DNA from 2 places in the Stenotrophomonas sp. Steno-Z2 genome. Region 1 is predicted to be linked to the other one. Evidence: riboswitches for the same ligand, from Rfam matches in the RefSeq annotation. Region 1 holds a riboswitch; the other holds the start of a gene.
What was found. A riboswitch is a leader RNA that binds a small molecule or an ion and turns the genes downstream of it on or off. The one in region 1 is predicted to bind cobalamin.

Region 1 (7,760 bases):
GGCAGTGCAGCAGGCACAGGCTGGACAGGGCGACGGCGGAGGCGTCGAACAGGGCGGCGGCGTTTTTCATCGGCGGGCTCCAGTTTTGTTACATAGTAACAATTGATCGACGCGCGGCGCCAGCCCGGGAAAGGCAACCGCCGTGGAGGTTCAGCCCTGCGCGCCGCGTGCGATCAGCGCGATCGCCACCACCGCCAGGCCCAGGCCCACGCGGTTCCAGCGGCTGGTCCGCTCGCCGAAGGCGAGCATGCCGACCAGCGCGCCCAGGCACACCACGCCGATGTTCATGCCGGCGAAGATGGTGGCCGGGCTGTGCGGCAGCGCCTGGTGCGCGCGCACGTAGAACAGGATGTTGCCGAAGTTGATCGCGCCCAGCAGCAGGCCGAACCCGAGGTGGCGTGCCTGCAGCCGGGCGCGGCCGCTGTAGTGGCGCTGCAGCTGCCAGCCCAGCATCAGCACGAAGGCGATGGCGAAGCTGACCAGCAGCGCGGCGGTGGAGGGCGTGCCCGACAGCGCCACCTGCTTGAGCAGGATGTCGATCAGCGCGAAACCGGCCCATACCGCCAGCAGCCAGCGCCAGCTCGAGGCCGTGGCGTTGCCGCGCCCGCCGCTGCGCGCGCTGACGCCGGCGATGGCCAGCAGGCCCAGTCCCAGCCCGGCCAGCTTCCAGCCGTTGGCCTGCTCGCCGAACAGCACGAAGGCCGCGCCCAGCGACAGCAGCAGCGACAGCCGCTGCGCCACGTCGCTGCGCACGATGCCGGCCTCGCGCACGGCGCGCGCCAGTACCAGGAAGATGCCCGGCAACGCCACCGCCAGGCCGAGCAGCGCCGGCCACGGCGCGTGCCCTTCGCGCAGCGACTGCAGCGAGGGCCTGAGCAGCAGCAGCGACAGCGCGCTGGCGGCCAGGTAGTTCCAGGTCACGGCCTGGGCGATGTCGATGCCGCGCCGCGGCGCCAGTTTCAGCAGGACCGAGACCAGCACGCTGCACATCACGCTCAGGATCAGGAAGTGCATCGCGTTCGTTACCGGGCGGGAGCGGCGGTGAAGCCGGTGGATGGGGCCGCTATTATGGCGGCATGAACCATCCTCCCTTTCCCCACGAGTCCGCGGCGCTGATGCTGGAAGGCCCAGGCGGGCCGCTGGAGGTCGCGGTCGATCCGCCCGAGGGCGATGCCACCGCGCACCCGGTCGTCGCCGTCATCTGCCATCCGCTGTCCACCGAGGGCGGCAGCATGCACAACAAGGTGGTGACGATGGTCGCGCGCGCGTTGCGAGAGCTGGGCGTCACCACCGTGCGCTTCAATTTCCGCAGCGTCGGCGCCTCGGCCGGCAGCTACGACAACGGCGTGGGCGAGCAGGACGACCTGCGCGCGGTGGTGGCGTGGGTGCGCGCCCAGCGCCCGGACTGCCAGCTGTGGCTGGCCGGTTTCAGCTTCGGCGCCTATGTCTCGCTGCGCGCCAGCGGCGCGCTGCAGCCCCAGGCGCTGATCTCGATCGCGCCGCCGGTCGGCCGCCGTACCTGGGATTTCGACGGGCTGCAGCCGCCGGCGCAGTGGCTGGTGGTGCAGGGCGATGCCGACGAGATCGTCGACGCGCAGGCCGTTTACGCCTGGCTGGAAACGCTGGCCGATCCGCCGCAGCTGGTGCGCATGCCCGACACCAGCCATTTCTTCCATCGCAAGCTGATCGACCTGCGCGGCGCGATCCAGCACGAAGTGCGGCGCTGGCTGCCCGACGGCAGCTGCTGAGCATGGGCGCGACGACCCCCTCGCAGTGCTACGCCGCCGGCGTGGCCCGTGGCGACTGGCGCGACGATCTGGCCCAGCACGCGGCGCTGGCCGAACTGGACCGCATCCACGACGCCATCGTCGATTCGGCGCAGGATGGCTGGCTCGACCGGCTGTCGGCGTTCTGGAAGAAGCCCGAGCCGGTCAGGGGCCTGTACTTCTGGGGCGGCGTCGGTCGTGGCAAGACCTTCCTGGTCGACCTGTTCTACGACGGCCTGCCGATCGAACAGAAGTACCGCACCCACTTCCACCGCTTCATGCGCGGCATCCACGAGCGGCTGCGCGAACACCAGGGGCAGAGCGACCCGCTGGCGAAGATCGCCCAGGAATGGCGCAACAACCTGCGCGTGCTGGTGCTCGACGAGTTCTTCGTCACCGACATCGGCGACGCCATGCTGCTGGCGCGCCTGCTCGAACGCCTGTTCGCCGAAGGCGTGACCCTGGTGACCACCTCCAACACCGCGGTGGAGAACCTGTACCTCAATGGCCTGCAGCGCGACAGCTTTCTGCCGGCCATCGCCCTGCTGCAGAAGTACTGCGTGGAGCTGCATGCCGAAGGCGCCGAGGATTACCGCATGCGCGCGCTGACCCGTTCGCCGGTGTACCGCGCGCCGCTCGCCGACGACAGCGATGCCTGGCTGGGCGGGCGCTGGAAGGAACTGAGCGGCGGGCAGGACGCGCGCGCCGGCAACATCCAGATCGAGGGCCGCAAGATTCCCGTGCGCGGACGCGGCAAGAGCATCGTCTGGTTCGATTTCCCGGCGCTGTGCGAAGGCCCACGTGGCCCGTCGGACTACATCGAGATCGCGCGCGAGTTCAACACCGTGCTGCTCGGCGGCATCCCGCACTTCGACCGCATGAACGAGGACGCCGCGCGGCGCTTCGTCAACCTGATCGACGAGCTGTACGACCGCCAGGTCAACCTGGTCTGCACCGCGCAGGACCCGCCGCCGCTGCTCTACTCCGGCACGCGCCTGGCCGGCGCCTTCGAGCGTACCGCCAGCCGCCTGATCGAAATGCAGAGCGCCGAGTACCTGGGCACCGCCCACCGCCTGTAGGAGCGCGCCCTGGTGCGCGAAGGAGCTTTGCCCATGAAGCCCATGCGCACCGCCGCCAACCCCATCGGCCCCCGCCATCCGTTCTCCTTCCCGCACGCCGCCCCGGCGGTCCACCCAGCAGGAAAGGGAGCACGCAGATGAAGCACGCAAGCATGGCCCGCCGGCGCCTGCCGGTACGTTCGATGGCGTTCGTATTGACGGTGCTGGCCGGGTTGCCGGCGCTGGCCGGCGAGCCGCTGTGGCCGGAGCCGGCCGCCACCGCCGTCGAGCTCGACCTGAAGGCGCCCCAGCGCAAGCGCCAGCGGCAGACCGCGCCGAACTTCCGCGCGCCGGTGGCCACCGTGTGCAGCGACACGCCGCGCATGCGCGAGGTGCCGGACCCGCAGCCGCCGCAGCGCGTGCGTGACATTCCCGCGCTGGTGGGCAAGGCCGGGCGCGACATGCTGCTGCGGGAAGCCGCGCCGCCCCCTGCTCCGGCTCCGGTCGCCGCGACCGACGCGGCGAGCGTGACGGTATCGGGATCGCGGGCCGAGCGGGCGATGCCGTACGCGCCGGCACCGGCACGGCAGCAGCCAGCCACGCCGGTGACCGCAGGCGTGGTCGACGACAATGCCGACTTCGGCGGCTTCCAGCAGTTCCTGCAGCGCCATGCCGAAGCGGCGCAGCTGGGGCGCGACGTATCGGTGCGCCAGCGCCTGCGCGTGCTCGACGCGCAGGGCCGGCCGGTTCCCGATGCCGAAGTCGCCGTCTCCGCCGCCGGTGGCGCGCGGATGTGGGCGCGCACCGATGCCGGCGGCCAGGCCTGGCTGCACCTGAACGCCTTCGACGACCGCGACTCGGCCAGCTACCGGGTGGATGTGCGTCGTGATGGGCAGCAGGCGCAGGCGCAGCTGCGGCGCGGCCAGAAGGATGCGCTGGAAGTGCGCCTGCCGGCCGCCGCGCCCACGGCACGGGCGCGGCTGGACCTGGTGTTCATGGTCGATGCGACCGGTTCGATGGGCGACGAAATCGACAAGCTGCGCGCCTCGCTGCGCGACATCGTGCGCGGCATCGAACAGCTGCCGTCGCGCCCCGACGTGTGCCTGGGGCTGGTCACCTACCGCGACCGCGGCGACGAGTATTTCGTGCGCAGCTGGGACCTGACCGGCAACGTCGCCGCCTTCCAGCAGGTGCTCGACGGCGTGCGCGCCGGCGGTGGCGGCGACATGCCCGAGGCGATGAACGAAGCCTTCGACCATGCGGTGCAGGCGCTGGCCTGGCGCGGCCCGGCGACCACGCGCCTGCTGGTGTCGCTGGCCGACGCGCCGCCACACATGGACTATCCGCCGCCGCATTACGACCAGACCATGCTCGCGGCGCTGGGCAAGGGCATCAAGGTGTTCAGCGTGGCCGCGTCCGGGCAGGACACCACCGGCGAGATCGTGCAGCGGCAGATCGCCCAGTACACCGGCGGGCGCTTCATCTTCCTCACCTACAAGGACGCGTCCGACCCGGGCAGCGGCCCCGGCCGCGAGACCGTGCACGACGTGGCCGACTACTCGGTGGATACGCTGGACACGCTGGTGGTGCGGCTGGTGCGCGAGGAACTGGCGCAGTTGTCGGAGGGGTGATCCTTCTCCCCGCGGGAGAAGGTGCCCGAAGGGCGGATGAGGGCGGCGCCCACGCCGGTGAACCACCGGCTCCGCCTGCCCTCACCCCACCCCCTCTCCCGCCGGGAGAGGGGCCTATGGCAGCTCGATGCTGTTGTCCGGCGCCTGCTCCTTCGCCACCGGTGCCTCGCCGCGTTCGTCGCTGACGCTCATCATCCGCAGCGGCTGGCCGTCGTAGCGGAACTCCAGCGCCGACTGCACCTGGTCCAGCGCCAGGACCTGGGTGCACAGGGACCGCGCGTGCTGTTCCAGGGCGCGGGCGCGCGCTTCGATCTTCGGCTCCAGCTCCGCTTCCATCTTTTCGGTGCGCTTCTCGATGCGTTCCCCGCCGCCGGTGAGCATGGTCCACAGCAGGCCGCGGGCGATGGAGCCCTTGAGCGATTCGGCCGATGCCTGCACGCGCTGTTCGAAACCCTCGCCGAACAGGTCCTGCTCCCAGCGCCCGCGGCCGATGGTGGAGGCGACGAAGCGCTCGGCGTCGGTGCGCAGCGCGCGCACCTTGCGCGAACCGAAGTTGCCGGTCATCGAGCCGTACACCATGTCCAGCACGTCGAAGCTGATCCCCACCGATTCATTGGCGATGCCGGTGACCGCCGGCATCAGCTGGCGCACCCCGGCCTCGAGCACGCGCAGGCGCTGCGCGTCCTCGGCGCTGACCGCCTGCATGCGCCCGTCGATGCTCAGCTCGCCATCGTGGAACACGATCTCGCGCGGCGTGGCGTCGTGCCGGCGCAGCCAGATGCCGCCGCCATCGACCAGCACGTCGTAATCGGTGCTGACCCCGCACTGGGTGGAGGACAAGGTCGGCGACTTCACCGTGCCGGCCTGCGCGGACAGGGGTGGCAGGACGAGCAGGGCAGCGGCGAGGGCCAGGCGGCGCATGGCGGGGAATCCATTCGAGGGGCCGACAGGATCGCCGGCCGGGCCGGGCGCGGGCCCCGGCCGGAAGTCATGGCGGCGCAATCCGGACAGCGCACCATGAATGCGCGGGGTGTTCCCGGCTCGTGAACCGGCGTCCGGGGGCTTGACTGCGCAATCGCGATGGGCGGGTCGCCACGGCCGCGCCAGGCCGTCGCGGGAGGAACGCTTGCGCGACAAGGGCATGCGGCCATCCACAAGATTTGGCGTTGACCGGGCTGGTTGCCCCCACTATCTTGTGGCTCGTCGGTTCTGGTGGGTTGCTCCCCGCCGGATTGAAAGGGAAGCCGGTGACGCCTTCGATGGCCATTCCGGCACTGCCCCGCAGCGGTAATTGGGAACGAACCCGCCACAAAGCACTGAGGCCCGATGCCTTGGGAAGCGGCGGAAGTAGGAGGAGGCCCCCGCCTCCGCGCCCATGAGTCCGAAGACCTGCCGACAGCCGCGCGAAGCACAGCGCGCGGTGCCGGCTGCGGAGTCTTCGAGGGGAAGACGGCTGGCGACGCGGCAGCGCCGGTGGCGACCTCGGGTCGCGCCCGTCGCGGATGCTGCGACGCCGTCCTTCCATGCTCGTCGCCCGCCACCGGCCCTGGTTCCTGCGAGGGCAGGCGCCGCGTGCACCACGCCATGAGGACGCATTGCCGTGACCGCCACCGATACCGCCGTTGTCCCGACCGAGGCCGGCTTCGAACTGACCCCGCCGCCGACCGCCACCGCCATGAGCGTGACCAAGCGCAATGGCGGCACCGAGCCGGTGGACCTGAACAAGATCGTGCGCGCCATCCAGCGCTGCTGCGAAGGCCTGCACGCCGTCGATCCGATGCGCGTGGCCACGCGCACCATTTCCGGCCTCTACAACGGCGCCACCACCCAGGAACTGGACGAACTGTCGATCCGCACCGCCGCGCTGCTGATCGGCGAGGAGCCGGAGTACGGCCGCCTGGCCGCGCGCCTGCTGGCCAACTTCATCGCCAAGGAAGTGTCCGGCCAGGAGATCCACGCCTTCTCGCAGTCGGTGGGGCGCGGCCACGAAGTGGGCCTGATCAACGACCGCCTGCTCAACTTCGTGCAGGTCAACGCGCGCAAGCTCAACGATGCGATCAACCCCGAGTACGATCTCAACTTCGACTACTTCGGCCTGCGCACGCTGTACGACCGCTACCTGCTGCGCCACCCGCACACGCGCAAGGTCATCGAGACGCCGCAGCAGTTCTTCCTGCGCATCGCCAGCGCGCTGAGCGAGGACGTGCCCGAGGCGCTGGCGCTGTACCAGCGGCTGGGCAACCTGGACTACCTGCCATCCAGCCCGACCCTGTTCAATGCCGGCACCAGCCACGAGCAGCTGTCGTCGTGCTTCCTGCTGGATTCGCCGCAGGACTCGCTGGAATCCATCTACGCCAGGTACGGCGACATCGCCCAGCTGTCCAAGTTCAGCGGCGGCATCGGCGTGAGCTATACCCGCGTGCGTTCGCGCGGCTCGCTGATCAAGTCCACCAACGGCCACTCCAACGGCATCGTGCCGTGGCTGAAGACGCTGGATTCCTCGGTGGCCGCGGTCAACCAGGGCGGAAAGCGCAAAGGCGCGGCCTGCGTCTACCTGGAAACCTGGCACGCCGACATCGAGGATTTCCTGGAGCTGCGCGACAACGCCGGCGACGATTCGCGCCGCACCCACAACCTCAACCTGGCCAACTGGGTGCCGGACCTGTTCATGCAGCGCGTGGAGGCCGACCAGGCGTGGTCGCTGTTCGATCCGCGCGTGGTGCCGGAGTTCACCGACCTGTACGGCGAGGCGTTCGAGCGCGCCTACCTGCAGGCCGAGGCGCAGGGCAAGGCGGTCAAGGCGCTGCCGGCGCGCAAGCTGTACGCGCGCATGATGCGCACCCTGGCCGAGACCGGCAACGGCTGGATGACCTTCAAGGACAAGTGCAACAAGGCCAGCAACCAGACCCTGCGCGCGAACAACGTCATCCACCTGTCCAACCTGTGCACCGAGATCCTGGAGGTCACCTCGGCCGAGGAAACCGCGGTGTGCAACCTGGGCTCGATCAACCTGGGCAACCACCTGGACGCGCACGGCGACTTCGATTTCGACAAGCTCGCCGAGACGGTGCGCCTGGCCGTGCGCCAGCTCGACCGGGTGATCGACCTGAACTTCTACCCGATCGAGACCGCGCGCCGCGGCAACCTGCGCTGGCGCCCGGTGGGCCTGGGCTGCATGGGCCTGCAGGACGTGTTCTTCCGCCGGCGCCTGCCGTTCGATTCCGAGGCCGCGCGCGCGCTGTCGGCGAAGATCGCCGAGACCATCTATTTCCACGCGCTGGAAACCTCGTGCGAGCTGGCGCAGG
Region 2 (7,760 bases), on a different contig from region 1:
GCCAATGCCGCCAATCTGTCGGCGCTGGTGTATCACGCGCTGCCGCAGCTCAACTGGGTGGGTTTCTACTTCTTCGACGGCACCGAGCTGGTGGTCGGCCCGTTCCAGGGCCTGCCGGCCTGCGTGCGCATTCCCCTGCACAAGGGCGTGTGCGGCGCGGCGGCCAGCACCCGCCAGACCCAGCGCGTGGAAGACGTGGACGCCTTCCCGGGCCACATCGCCTGCGATTCGGCCTCACGTTCGGAACTGGTGGTGCCGCTGGTCCACGACGGCGCGCTGGTCGGCGTGTTCGATCTGGACAGCCCGGTCACCTCGCGCTTCGACGCCGACGACCAGGCGGGCCTGGAGGCCATCGCCAAGGTATTCGTCGAGGCGCTGGCATGAGCGCGCTGAAGCTGCGCAACATCGGCCCCAAGAGCGCGGCGTGGCTGCGCCAGGTGGGGCTGCGCAGCGCCGAGGACCTGGCCGCGGTGGGCGCGGTCGGCGCCTTCGTCAAGGTGCGACGCGCCGGCTTCAAGCCCAGCCTCAACCTGCTCTATTCGCTGGAGGGCGCGCTGGTCGGCTGCCACTGGCAGGAAGTGCCGGAGGCACGCCGCCAGCAGCTGGTCGCCGAATACGAGGTCGCCGCCGGCGGACTGGTTGCCCCCCGCGCGGGGCAACAGGCCGGGCCGGTGCTGGAAACCCGCATGCAGCCCGATGACGCCGACGACAGCGGCGACGATGTCGCGGAGATCCGCTTCGGCGACAGCTGAAGCCCTCGCCTGCCTGCAGGCGCGCACCGCGGCGCTGAAGTCCGCCCCTGTGCGGTCCGCTTCTAGAGGTTGCCCAGCAGCACCAGCGACAGCAGCAGCAGGCTTTCGGTGACTTCGATGCTGGCGCCCAGGCAGTCGCCGGAGATGCCGCCCAGCTTTTTCCGCCACCAGGCCGCGACCAGCGGCACCAGCAGCAGCGCGAGCAGCAGCGGCCAGGCGGCGAAAGCGCTGACCGCCGCCAGCAGCAGCGCCCACAGCCACATCGCACGCGGGCCCAGCTGCCAGGAGAAGCGCTCGGCCATGCCCGCGCCATGCAGCGACGGCAGCCTCTGGCTCCACCACAGCGTGCCCCAGCGCGCCCAGGCCGGTACCAGCACGATGCCGGACCACAGCGGGCTGGCGGCCAGCTCGGTCAGCAGCACGAACTTGAGCAGCAGCTGCATCACCAGGGTGACCACGCCGAACACGCCCATGCGCGGGTCCTTGAGCACCTCGAGGAAACGCTGCGGGTCGCGGTGCGCGGCGCCGAAGGCGTCGGCCACGTCGCCCAGCCCGTCCAGGTGCAGCGCGCCGGTCACCCACACCCACAGCAGCAGGGTGAGCACACCGGCCAGCCACGGCCGGTCGGCGACCAGGAACAGCGGCATGGCCAGCAGCGCGCCGATGATCGCGCCGACCAGCGGGTTGTAGACCGCCGCGCGGCTGAGGTCGTCGTCGCGGAAATCCTCCACCTGCGGCGTCGGCAGCCGGGTCAGGAACTGGATGGCCAGGATCAGTCCGCGCAGGCTCATGGCTGGCACAGCTCCAGCAGCTCGCCCCACAGCTGGCCATCGTCGCCGCGCTCCACGCGCAGGCGCACGCGGGTGCCGTAGTCGATGCGCATGGCCCACAGCGCGGCCAGCGGCATGCCGCACACGCGCGACACCGCCAGCCGCAGCACGCCGGCATGGCTGACCACCAGCACCGGCCCGGCCTCGTCCCCGTCGTCATCCTCGTCGAGCAGCCGCTGCAGCTGCGCCTCGATGCGCGCCTGGAACTGCTGCCAGCTCTCGCCGTTGGGCGGCACCACCGCGTGCGGCGCGTCGTAGAGCCCGGCCAGCAGCTCGGCGGGGATCTCGTCGTAATGGCGGCCGTCCCAGTCGCCGAAATCCAGCTCGGCCCAGTCCGGGTGGATCTCGCAGAACAGCTCGCGGCCGGCCAGCAGCGCGGTGGCGGTATCCAGCGCGCGGCGTCGCGGCGAGGCGATCGCCCGGCTCCACTGGCCGCCGCCATGGCGGCGCAGCAGCGCGTCCATGGCGCCGTCGAGCAGCGGCGGATCGGTGCGGCCGTCCAGGTGGCCCTGGCGGCCGGTGGAGGCATGGCGCATCAGGTCCAGGATCACGGCGCGGCGCTCCGGTTGGCGACGGCCGCCTCGGCGAAGGTCGCCATGCCGTTGTGCAGCGCGCAGGCCAGGCGCAGCAGCGGCAGGGCCAGCGCGGCGCCGGAGCCTTCGCCCAGGCGCAGGTCCAGCTGCAGCAGCGGTTCGGCCTGCAGGCTGCCGAGCACGAGCGCATGGCCGCGCTCGGCGGAACGGTGCGAGAACAGCAGCCACGGCCGCAGCGACGGGTTGATGCGCAGCGCGGCCAGCGCCGCGGCCGAGACGATGAAGCCGTCCACCAGCACCGGCACGCCGCGCTGGGCGGCGGCGATCATGGCCGCGGCCAGTGCGGCGATCTCCAGCCCGCCGACGCGGCACAGGGCCTCGCGGCCGGGATCGGCGGCGGCGGCGATCGCCTCGCCGTGCAGGGCCAGCGCGCGTGCCGTCACGGCCTGCTTGTGGGCGATGCGCGCCGCATCCAGGCCGGTGCCGGCACCGACCAGTTCGGCCAGCGGCAACGGCCCGAGCGCCGCGGCCAGCGCGCTGGCCGAGGTGGTGTTGCCGATGCCCATCTCGCCGAGCAGCAGCAGGTCGGCGCCGTCGCCGCAGGCGCTGTCCGCCGCGCGTCTGCCTGCGCCGAACGCGGCGTCGAGATCGGCCGCGGTCATTGCCGGTCCAGCGCTGAAATCGTCGGTGCCGCGGCGCGGCTTGTCGCAGGTCACGCCCGCGACCGGGGCGTCGGCCAGGCTGCCCACGTCCCAGACATGCAGCGGCAACCCGAGTTCGCGCGCCAGCACGGCGATGGCGGCGCCGCCGGCAGCGAAGTTGCGCAGCATCTGTACCGTCACTTCCGCCGGATAGGCCGACACGCCCTGCGCGGCGATGCCGTGGTCGCCGGCGAACACCAGCACCGGCACCTGCGCGGCCTGCGGCTGCTCGCGGCCCTGCAGCGCGGCCAGTTCGATGGCCAGGGTTTCCAGGCGCCCCAGCGCGCCCTCGGGTTTGGTCAGTTGCCGCTGGCGGGCGATGGCGTGCTGCCGGTGCGCCTGCGAAGGCGCCGGGCAGGGCCGGGTGAACCATGGGTCTGTCACGTGTGTTCCGATACCGCGTTGCAATCGCGCATTGTAGGGCGCGGGCCGCTTCCACGATGTGCCGCGCTGGCCACCAGCGGGCATGCCGGGCGCCGGAGCGGGCGATGGCATAGAATGCGCGCACTTTCGGGTGACCGGCCGGACTCGCTCCGGCCGGTTGAAACGGGAAGCCGGTGCCGCGCCTGCCAGGGATGCTCCCTGCCCGCGCCATTCCGGCGCTGCCCCCGCAACGGTAAGCAGGACAAGGCCAGGCATACCGCCACTGTGCATCCATCGCACGGGAAGGCGCCTGGACGGAAGCGTCGATGCGCTTCGCCTGCGAGCCCGGAGACCGGCCCGGAAGCCGACTGGTTGCGATGCGGAGGGCATGGCGGCGGCAGGGACGCCGTGCGCGCGCTCCGTCGCATCCCCTTCTCCTGGCAGCCCCCACCGTCCGTCCGCGCGGGAGCGCGCGGATCCAGGAGTTCCCATGAAACTGCCGTACCACACCCTTTCCCTCGCCCTGGCGCTCGCGCTGCCGGGCATCGCCGCCGCCGAACAGGCGCCCACCGAACTCGACGACGTCGTGGTCACCGCCACCCGCACGCCGGTCTCCATCGCCGACAGCGTGGTGCCGGTGCAGGTGATCGACCGCGAGCAGATCGACCGCAGCCAGGCCGGTTCGCTACTGGACCTGCTGCGCGGCCGCGCCGGCCTGGACTTCGCCAACCAGGGCGGCCCCGGCAAGATCACCTCGCTGTTCATGCGCGGCACCGCGTCCAACCAGGTGCTGGTGCTGGTCGACGGCGTTCGCATCGGCGCGGCCACCAACGGCATGCCGGCGCTGCAGGACCTGCCCATCGACCAGATCGAGCGCGTGGAGATCGTGCGCGGGCCGCGTTCGAGCCTGTACGGCTCCGAGGCGATCGGCGGCGTGATCCAGATCTTCACCCGCAATGCCGGCAAGGGCCTGCAGCAGAACCTGGCGCTGACCGCCGGCAGCCACAACCTGCGCCAGGCCAGCGCCGGTTTCAGCAACCGCGGCGAGCGCGGCTGGGTGTCGGCGCAGGGCGCCTGGCAGAAGACCGACGGCATCAACGCCTGCAACGGCTCGGCCGCGCTGTTCCAGGGCTGCTATGTCGACGAGCCCGACCGCGACGGCTACCGCAACACCTCGCTCAACGTGCGCGGCGGCTATGCGCTGACGCAGACCCTGAGCGTGGAAGGCCACGTGCTCGATGCCGCCAGCCGCAACGAGTACGACGGCAGCCTCTACAGCGGCAACGAGGCCGACAACCACCAGCAGGTCTACGGCGGCAAGCTGCTGTGGGCGCCGGGCGAGGCGTTCCGCCTGTCCGCCCAGGTCGGCCGCAACAACGACCAGGCCGACAGCTACTACGTCCAGGACGGCCAGCGCAGCTTCGTTTCCACCTTCGACACGCGCCGCGACAGCGCCAGCGTGCAGGGCGACTTCCTGTTCGCCGAGGGCCAGCAGCTGAGCGCCGGCGCCGACTGGCAGAAGGACGAGATCACCAGCACCACGGCCTACGCGATCGACAGCCGCGACAACACCGGCGTGTTCGTCGAATACCAGGGCCGCTTCGGCGCGCACGCGCTGCAGGCCAGCGTGCGCAACGACGACAACGAACAGTTCGGCAACCACACCACCGGCAGCCTCGGCTACGGCTTCGCCTTCGGCAATGGCCTGCGCCTGACCGCCAGCGCCGGCACCGGCTTCAAGGCACCGACCTTCAACGACCTGTACTACCCGTGGTCGAGCAATCCGGCGCTGAAGCCGGAAGAATCCAAGAGCGTCAACGTCGGCATCGCGCAGTACGCCGATGGCTGGAACTGGACCTTCAACGCCTACGAGACCCGCATCGACCAGCTGATCGCGCTGGACAGCACCTACACGCCGTACAACATCGCCAGGGCGCGCATCCGCGGCGCCGAACTGACCGGCTTCGTATCGCTGGCCGGGTTCGACATCAACGCCCAGGCCAGCTTCACCGATCCGCGCGACCACACCAGCGGCGCGACCAGCTACGACAACTGGCTGCCGCGTCGCGCCCGCACCAGCGGCCGCCTCGACGTGGACCGCGGCTTCGGCCCGCTGCGCGTGGGCGTGACCGCCAGCGCCACCGGCCACCGCTTCGACAACGCCGCCAACAGCCTGCGCCTGGCCGGTTACGGCACGGTGGACCTGCGCGTGGAATACGCCATCAACGAGGCCTGGAGCCTGCAGGCCAGGGCGGCCAACGTGTTCGACCGCGCGTACGAAACCGTGGCCTGGTACAACCAGCCCGGCCGCGAATACCAGCTGACCCTGCGCTACCGCTCGCTCTGAAACCAGCTGGACGAGCAGGCCCCCGACGCCCCGGCTTGCATGCCGGGGCGTTGCTTTGTGCAGCGGGACCGCGCACCGCGCCGGGCCCTTCGCTAATCGTCAACCGCCAGCGACAGCAGCGCAGGTGCGATCGCGGCGTCCAGGGTCTGCCCATGGCCCAGGCCCGGCAACCGCAGGCGCTGCACTTCCATGCCGGGCAGTTCGGCGAGCACCGCGTCCAGCCTTCGGCCGGCCTCGGCATTGCCCGCACCACGACCACCCGGGCCGACCGGGCCATCGCGGCTGGATGCGGCCGGCGCGCCGCGCACCAGCAACAGCCGTGCCGGCAGGGAAGGAGACCGACGCGCGGCGCGCTCCAGTTCGCCGACGACGAAACCTTCGCCCCACCACAACGACGGATCGACCGCGACGTAATCGGTGAAGGCACCCGGGCGCGCGGCGAGCGCATGCAGCGCGAACAGCCCGCCATAGGAATGGCCCCACAGCATCCGGCGGCCCTCGTCGAGGACCACACGCTGCCGCACCGCCGGCAGGATCCGCTCGGCGATCAGCGCGAGGAATGCATCGGCGCCACCGCTGCGGCGGCCGTTGCCGCTCGCGTCGAACTCCTCGCCGTCTCCCCCGCCACGCCGTGGCGTGTAGTCCCATGTGCGTGCCGGGCCATCGATGCGCAGGTCATTGTCGTGGGCAACGAGCACCAGCACCGGCGGCCGTGCGCTGGCCGCCAGTTGCTCCAGCAGCGGCGCCTCCAGCGCCATCAGCACCGCGTTGCCGTCCAGCATGCAGGCTACCGGGAAGCCACGCGCCGGCACCGCGCCGGCCGGTATTGCCAGATGCACGCGGTAGTGGCGCTGCCCATCGGCCGAAGCGACGGACAGCCGCTCGAAGCGATAGCCGTGCAGCCGCGCGTCGGCCACGGTCCGGCCGACGCGCGCGCCGGGGTCGGGCTGCGCACCTGCCGGGGCGGCGACCGGCAGCGCGACGAGAAGCAGCATCGCGCGCGCGATCCAGCCGACCGCCCGAACCGTCCTGCCCATCAGAAGCCGACCGTCAGGTTCACCCAGAAGCTGCGGCCGGGTTCGTTGTAGGTCGCCGCGCCTGCCCCGCTGGCGCTGGTGCTGGTGGTGCCTTCGCGGAACAGGCGCTTGTCGAACAGATTGGCCACGCCCGCGCCCAACCGCACGTCGGGGGTGACCCGGTACTGCCCGCTGAGGCTCCACAGATCGTAGGCACCGCGCGTATCCGGCGGCAGCGGCGCACCGGTGGTGCTGGACTGCGTGGCGGCTTCCTGCCTGCCATAGAAGGTGCCGGTGAGCAGGAACGACCAGCGCGGGCCCGGCTGCCAGTCCAGGAAGGTGTTGACGGTATAGCGCGGGATGATCGACAGCGGCTGGCCGCTGGCCTTGTCCTCGTTCTCGATCATCCAGGTGACATTGGTATTCCACGACAGCACGTCGCCGCCGGCCAGCAGCGGCACCTTCAGGTTGCCCTCCATGCCGCGGATGACCGCGCGCGGCGCATTGCTCCACTGGAACACCTGGCCCTTCGTATCATGGGTCAGGCCGATGCGCTCCTGGCCGGCGACGATCTTGTCCTTGTAGTCGTTGTGGAAATAGGTCAACGACGCATGCCAGCCGCCGTCCGGCGCCCACTCGATGCCGATTTCCTTGTTGACGCTGGTTTCCGGATCGAGACCGGCGTTGCCCATCACGTAGCAGCCCGAGCCCATGTTCGGACTGAGTACCGGGCAGCCGTTGCCGCGGGTGTAGTACAGGTAGTTCGGGTTTGCCTGGTACAGGTTGGGTGCCTTGAACGCACGCGCGATGCCGCCCTTCACCGCCCAGTCCTGGGCCAGCTTGAACTGTACGTTGAGGCTGGGGCTCCAGTTGTTGCCGAACTGCGAGTGGTGGTCGAAACGCACGCCCGGCGTGACGGTCCAGCGCTCGCCCAGGTACAGGTTGTCCTCGGCATAGAGCGCGGCGAACTGCTGGTCGCTCCTGCCCGGGCGGCCTTCGCCCACGCCGGGGATGCCACCGCCGCTGCCCGCACTCTGGGTCATCGAGTACGGGTCGTCCAGGCGCATGTCGCGGTATTCGAAACCGAGCGTGGCGACCTGCTCGATGCCGCCCCAGGCCAGCGGCAGGTTGATCTCGCCATCGACGCGGGTGGAGGCCAGTTCCGAGGTGGAGAAGGTCGCGCCTGCGTTGATCGAGCCTTCCGGGCCACCGGCCAGG

Region 2: linked by a shared signal. The riboswitch ahead of btuB (TonB-dependent vitamin B12 receptor) and the one ahead of AC06FP_RS03300 (ribonucleoside-diphosphate reductase subunit alpha) in region 1 are both predicted to bind cobalamin.

What each region holds. Positions count from the first base shown of each region.
Region 1 covers NZ_JBWJOY010000001.1:733,873-741,632, reverse strand. The annotation lists gene AC06FP_RS03330 (MerC family mercury resistance protein) at 1-70, opposite strand, end outside; gene AC06FP_RS03325 (EamA family transporter) at 151-1,014, opposite strand; gene AC06FP_RS03320 (alpha/beta hydrolase) at 1,077-1,748, shown strand; gene zapE (cell division protein ZapE) at 1,751-2,845, shown strand; gene AC06FP_RS03310 (vWA domain-containing protein) at 2,983-4,455, shown strand; gene AC06FP_RS03305 (DUF2884 family protein) at 4,570-5,376, opposite strand; cobalamin riboswitch at 5,643-5,866, shown strand; gene AC06FP_RS03300 (ribonucleoside-diphosphate reductase subunit alpha) at 6,131-7,760, shown strand, end outside.
Region 2 covers NZ_JBWJOY010000003.1:277,280-285,039, forward strand. The annotation lists gene AC06FP_RS10640 (GAF domain-containing protein) at 1-384, shown strand, start outside; gene AC06FP_RS10645 (TfoX/Sxy family protein) at 381-752, shown strand; gene cobS (adenosylcobinamide-GDP ribazoletransferase) at 815-1,543, opposite strand; gene AC06FP_RS10655 (histidine phosphatase family protein) at 1,540-2,133, opposite strand; gene cobT (nicotinate-nucleotide--dimethylbenzimidazole phosphoribosyltransferase) at 2,130-3,200, opposite strand; cobalamin riboswitch at 3,312-3,554, shown strand; gene btuB (TonB-dependent vitamin B12 receptor) at 3,670-5,526, shown strand; gene AC06FP_RS10670 (alpha/beta hydrolase) at 5,619-6,563, opposite strand; gene AC06FP_RS10675 (TonB-dependent siderophore receptor) at 6,563-7,760, opposite strand, start outside.